DNA from 2 places in the Eubacterium sp. CAG:161 genome. Region 1 is predicted to be linked to the other one. Evidence: riboswitches for the same ligand, from Rfam matches in the RefSeq annotation. Region 1 holds a riboswitch; the other holds the start of a gene.
The links. Region 1 has a riboswitch for cobalamin ahead of Q5O30_RS09655 (DUF4430 domain-containing protein). Riboswitches for the same ligand answer to the same signal wherever they lie in the genome.

Region 1 (3,428 bases):
AGAAATTCCTGAATTTAGATTCAGATTAAAGGTAAAGGCTGGTCTTACCGGATATGCACAGGTTTATGGTAAGTATAATACGACACCATATGACAAGCTAAAGCTTGACATGTATTATATTCAGCATTACAAAATGTGGATGGATATACAGCTGATTTTAATGACTTTCAAGATTATGTTCATGAAGGACAATACAGAAGGTGTTGATGAAAATCAGAAAACAGCCAGCATTCATGAAAAAGAAAAAAATCATAAAGATTAAAATATACAAGAGCTATTCCCTTAGAAATTAATGGGATGGCTCTTGTTTTTGTATACTATAAAGCCTGTAACATAAATCCCCAATATTCCATCATATTATTAATTAACAACCATTTAAGAGGTAAATTTATGCTTAATTATATATGGGCATTTATGATTATTATTGGTGTGGTATATGGACTTTTGACAGGAAACATAGAACAGGTGGGAAACGGTGCCATTGAGTCAGCGGAGGAATCGGTTAAGCTGTGTATTACAATGCTGGGGATAATGAGCATGTGGATGGGATTTATGGAAGTGGCACAAAAAAGCGGACTTATAGCAAAGGCTGAAAAAATGTTAGAGCCGGCAATAAAGTGGATGTTTCCGGAACTTCCCGTTAATCACAAAGCACGAACCCACATTACAACCAATATAATAGCAAATATTCTTGGACTGGGGTGGGCAGCAACCCCGGCAGGTCTTAAGGCAATGGAGGAACTTGCAGCAGACCCGGTACCTCAAAAGGGGCGGATAATTCCCGGTCACATTTCCACAAATGAAATGTGTACATTTCTGGTACTTAACATATCATCACTTCAATTAATTCCCGTAAATATGATTGCATACAGAAGCCAATACGGCTCTGCTAATCCCGCATCAATTGTAGCACCAGCAATACTCGCCACAACCATAAGCACAGTGGTGGGAATTATTTTTTGCAAAATAATGTGTAAATGTACCTTAAAGGGAAAAGTAAATTGACAGGAAATAGGGGGGTGTTATAGAATAGGAACGTAAAAAATACATGGAATAACTGTGGTCTGAAGAAAATCCAATACAGATTATGTAAGGGAAAATTTTCAGTTTAAGGGAGGTCCGGTGAAAATCCGGCACAGTCTTTCTCTACTGTAATAGGGACGAAAAAAGCATTATGCCACGGATAAAACCGGAAGGCGCTTTTAGTAGGTTGAACTAAAGTCAGGATATGTCAACACAGTTGTCCGGATTTCGCAGGCAAGGCGAAGAAGGAGGAACAAATGAATAAGATAACAAGGAAATTTTTTGCCATTTTACTTTCATGTATGTTGGTAGTGGCAGGAGTGGCAACGCCGGCTAAAACAACAGATAATACTGTTATTGCTGCTGAGAATGTTGCAAAAACAGGAACTGTAACAATGACTGTTGAGCGAATTACCATAGGTCAGGGATATCTTGTAAGCCCGGTTCAGGTAGAAATCCAGAATGGAGATACAGTAGATACTGTATTTAAGAGAGTTATGGATGCAAAGGGATTTAAGTACGATGACAATGGATACCTTGCAAGCATTGAAAATGCAGATACAGGCAAGATAAACATTCCGGCAGAAATATCTGCAATGCCTGACACAACAGTTTGGGGCAATCCAAATCCTGTTAAAGCACCAACTAACACAGCAAATGATGGAAACTCATACGCAAACAAAGGCCTTGGAAGTTCTTCATATCATACAATGGCAGGCTGGATGTTTACCATAAATAATGTATTTTCTAATGAAGGAGCAGCTTCAACACCTGTTAAAGACGGTGACGTTATCAGATGGCAGTTCTCAGTATATGGTTACGGTGCAGATATTGGAAGCGACACAGAAAGCTATACAGGAATTAAGAAAGTAACCTTTGCTAACAAGGATGAACTTATAAAGGAAGCAGCAACTCTTGTAAATAACAAGACAATGATGAAGGATGCTGATGTAAAGGTAGAATATAACAAAGCAATTAAAGTTCTTGAAAAGTACAATCCTTCAGAGACAGAGGTTAAGAATGAATTAACAAAGCTTAAGAATGTTCAGAAGGATTTTGTAAAGAAAACAACTGTTAAAAAGGCTTCTGTTAAGGGAATTAAGAATGTTAAGGGACTTAAGGCAAAAGTCGCTGTTAAGAAAATCAAAGGTGTTACAGGATACCAGTACAAATATTCTAACAATAAGAAATTCAAAAAGGCGGTAGTTAAGTCTACAAAGAAGAGCACCTTAACAACTAAGAAATTTAAAAAGAATCAGAAATGTTATGTAACAGTTCGTGCTTACAAGAAGGTTAATGGTATTAAATACTATGGAAGATGGAGCAAGGTTAAAGCTGTTAAAATCAAAAAATAAATTATAAAAACATATTAGAATCAGACTTAAATATCGGAAGGAAGTTTAATAAAGTTCCTTCCGATAAACTTTATTATGAAATTAAATTCATGAAATTATGTAAACCAAGGTGAAAAGATGAAATATTATTTAAAAAAGGCAATATTGTTTGTTTTAATTGCTGTATTAAGTTTAATGATTATAGGGTGTGGAAAAAAAGGAACCCCGGATAACAGTGGAAAGAAATGCACAATAATGGTGGAATGTTCCAAAATTTTTGATAATCAGGACAAGCTTGATAAGGCAGTTAAGGATTATATTCCAAAAGATGGAATTATTTTAAAGAAAAAAGAAGTTAGTTTTAATGAAGGGGAAAATGTTTATGACGTTTTAAAAAGAGAACTTAAAAATGAAAATATATTAATGGAAGCATCTTTTACCACAGGAACTGCATATATAGAGGGAATTAATAATATTTACGAATTTTCCTGTGGGGAGCTGTCAGGATGGATGTATTGCGTAAATGGAGAATACCCAAATGTGGGGTGTAGCGATTACAAAATAAAGGATGGAGACAACATTGAGTGGCATTACACCTGTGATTTAGGAGAGGATTTAAAAAATTGACAGATGAATTTTCAAGATTTCACCCGGTGGTGAACATAATCTTTTATATGGTGGTTTTAATAATCACAATGTTTCAAATGCAGCAGGTAATGGTGATTATTTCCACAGTGTGTGCCATAATTTACCATATATATTTAAAAAAACAAAAAAGTGTAAAGTTTTGTATTATGGCATTTTTTATTTTTACGGCCTCGGCAGTAATAAATCCGCTTTTTTCCCATAAAGGGGCAACATTGTTGTTTTATATGTTTACGGGAAATCCCGTAACCTTGGAATCTATAGTATACGGAGTTTTCGCAGCTTTGGTAATAGTAGCCATGATTTTCTGGCTTTCCACCTTTAATGAAATAATGACTGAGGATAAAATTCTGGCATTAATAGGAGCGATAATGCCATCAGTGGCGTTGCTTTTAACTATGATTTTCAGGTTTGTGTCAAAATTTA
Region 2 (3,428 bases), on a different contig from region 1:
AAATGTTCCAGAAGCAAAGAGTGCAATGAACAGATTTAAAATGGAATGTGCATCAGAAGTAGGTGTACAGCTTACAGACGGTTACAACGGAAACTTAACATCTGCACAGGCAGGTTCTGTTGGTGGACAGATGGTTAAGAAGATGATTGAAGCTCAGGAAAAACAGATGAGTGGTAAATAATCATTTTCTATCGTTTAAAAACAGCAGGGAGGTTCACTAAATGTGAACCTCCTTACTTAGTTATAACTATTTATTTTTCATGAATTTAATAATATCTAAAACATATGAATAAATGTTTTCATCCTTTAAAACTGAAGGTTTGATGACTCCTGTTTTAGATTTGTAATCCTCTCTTAAAACCTGTGGAAAACAATCATTATCTAAAGAATACACCGGTAAAAACTCCCCTGAAAATTTCTCGTAACATGTAGAAGCTGACGCCTGTTTTCTGTAGTTTTTATCCACAAAAGAAGCAATACTTTTATGAATTGCTTTATCCTCTAAAGGCAGATAAAAGTAATCCTTCGGATTGGAGAAAAAATACTTAAAGGTTCCATTTATGATTTTAACGGTTATATATCCTCTATCATCTATGGCAGAAAAATGAAGATAATCTTTGTTATATATCATTTTTAGTGGAATCCTGTTTTCAAATGAAATATTAATTCTTAATTCTTTTTCTATGTCCCCTTCAACATTTGTATATTCGTTAATGTAATATTCCTGAATATGAAATTTCCCATCAAACACATCTTTTACAGATAAAAGGGATATTAATTTTCCCATATTAATAACATCTTCACGATTATGTAGCAGAAGGGGGAAAATAAGCCTCTCATCTTTTGATTCTACATAATGCTTAAAGACCTCTACTAAATCCCCACCTGAAAAAGGATCAGTACGTTTTATGTTTAATGCTTTTTCAAAGGTTTTCTGCTTTTGGTTTTCCAGATTTAATATATGATTTAATTTCGACAGAGGTTTATAAATATCTATGCTGTTAAATCTGTCAAAATCAAAGTCTAAGTTGTATTTCTCACCTCTTTCTTTAACAAAAGGAATATCAAAAGCATTTCCATTAAAATGAATAATGGTGTTAAATCCCTTTAAAAATTTGTGGAACGCCATAAGAACATTTGCCTCATCATTAAAATTCTCAGCCAGCCACTGGGCATACATTAATTCATTATTAGAAAAATACATACAGCCTATTAAATAAACATTACAGTATTTTCTTGAAAATCCCGTTGTTTCAATATCAAAAAATATTGTTTTATCAGGATTTGCAATCGTTGAAACCGGGTAGTCAATTTTTATATTTGCTTTATCTCTTATTACTAGCATAAGTATATTTTAGCATATTTTTACGTTAGTTGACAATCTAATTACACAATGCTAAAATTACCCGTGATGTTAAAAAATATCATATGGACTTTATGTTCTGATGTAAAAATCAGCTAAGAGGGAAGCAGGTGGAAATCCTGCACGGTCCCGCCACTGTAAGCACGGAATTTTTATTCGCATATTTATGCGGCATGTTATTCATGTATGATTTTTAATCGCCACTGGGCAACCGGGAAGGTAAATAAAAGTGATGATGTGTAAGCCAGGAGACCTGCATAGAGTTTGGAGTTATATCACGGGGAATTGATAAAGGGCTTCTATTGCAAAAAGGCTTTATTTTGATGCCTTTATTTTGCATATATAAGATTTATCGCACCCCTAGAGCATACGCTTTAGGGCTTTTTTCGTGTTACTCTTACTATTTTACTAATTGAAGGAGAACGAAAATGAGACGAAACAACACAACCAAAAAGGTTATTTCAATTGCTCTTACCATGGCACTGGCATTTTCAAATGTAAGTATAACTTACACCAAAGCTGATGATACATCAAATGTAATTGAAATATCAGACGCCACTCAGTGGGCCAAAATCGGCAAGGATGCTGAATATCCATTAGATGGAAATTACATTCTTACTAGCGACATTGAAAATGTTACTGAAACAATAGGTCAAGGTGATAATACTTTACCTGATGCTTTTACGGGAACAATTGATGGTGACGGACATAGCGTAACATTAGATATTAACGCTCAGAAAACTTATCAGGGATTAATCGGTCAGACTAATGGTGCCACAATTAAAAACCTTGTAGTTAAGGGAAATGTTACATCAACTCTTGGATTTGATGCAGGTATTGTGGCTAAAGCAGTTAATACAACCATTACAAATTGTGGTAACGAAGCAACTATAAATGTTACAAACAAAAATGCGAAAAACATTGCCGGAATCACAGGATATTCTGAAAATACAACCATTACAAACAGTTATAATGTAGGTGACATTACCGGTGGAGCGAGAGTTGCAGGTATAACAGGTGAAATTAAAACATACACATCAATTGAAAACTGCTATAACACAGGAAGTGTTACTACAACAGCAACCAGAACAATATATTCAGGTGGATTAGTCGGTTATGGATATGGTACCACAAACAATGTATCAACAGTAAAAAACAGTTATACAACCGGTGCGGTTACGGAAAAAACTCAAAATGGTGCAGCTATAGGATATATTAATGCCTATGTTTCTTTTGAAAAATGCTATTATCTTGAAGGGATAAATTCAAATGTTTATGGCTTTAAAATTTCTGATGCAGATGAACCTGATGTTACAAAATTATCATCAGATGAATTAAAAGGTATTGCATCTGATTTAGGAGAAGCATTTGCAACAGACAGCAGCATAAATAATGGTTATCCTGTTTTAAAATGGCAGATTAAGGCTACAAACACTGATGTGGAAGATAAGGCAACCCTTGATGCACTTGTAAATGAACTTCCATCAGGAGTTATTTCTCCGAAATTTGATACAGACAAAAATATTAACACATATTTATCAAATCTCATTGAATCCAAAGAAGCTTACGCCAATAAAGGCATAAAAGTATCAATAAAGAATGTTGAAAACAGATTTTCTGATGGTGCAACATACATTGATGAAGATGGAACAATACATTATTTTTACATTAATTTATTTGATGCCGGATATGCATACAGATATATGGGACAGGCAGATGTTACATTTAATTTAACATTAAATAATGTTACAGTGGAATATGCACCAAGATGTGTTAATTTCTATTGGGATTTAGACAAGGTAAAAAAAGACCTTGAAGCAGTAAGGGATGAATACATTGATAATCAGATTTTAGACAAAAACGAAGATTTACAAAGTGTAACAGAAAACTTAATGCTTCCTGCTAATCCAAATGTCAGTCACAATGGCTCAGATAAAAATGTTAAATGGGTAAAAGTAAAGTATACATCCTCAGATAGCAGTGTAATTTCAATTAGTAACTCTGCTGAATGGGACAGTGACTTTACTAACATGTACTATACAGCAAAGGTAAATAGAAAATCAGA

Region 2: linked by a shared signal. The riboswitch ahead of Q5O30_RS06750 (pyrrolo-quinoline quinone) and the one ahead of Q5O30_RS09655 (DUF4430 domain-containing protein) in region 1 are both predicted to bind cobalamin.

The regions. Positions count from the first base shown of each region.
Region 1 is NZ_HF991873.1:114,957-118,384, reverse strand. It holds gene Q5O30_RS09665 (exopolysaccharide biosynthesis polyprenyl glycosylphosphotransferase) at 1-262, shown strand, start outside; gene Q5O30_RS09660 (nucleoside recognition domain-containing protein) at 391-1,005, shown strand; cobalamin riboswitch at 1,066-1,251, shown strand; gene Q5O30_RS09655 (DUF4430 domain-containing protein) at 1,281-2,378, shown strand; gene Q5O30_RS09650 (DUF4430 domain-containing protein) at 2,496-2,984, shown strand; gene Q5O30_RS09645 (energy-coupling factor transporter transmembrane component T) at 3,011-3,428, shown strand, end outside.
Region 2 is NZ_HF991871.1:39,315-42,742, forward strand. It holds gene Q5O30_RS06740 (alpha/beta-type small acid-soluble spore protein) at 1-181, shown strand, start outside; gene Q5O30_RS06745 (ribonuclease H-like domain-containing protein) at 248-1,345, opposite strand; cobalamin riboswitch at 1,421-1,639, shown strand; gene Q5O30_RS06750 (pyrrolo-quinoline quinone) at 1,792-3,428, shown strand, end outside.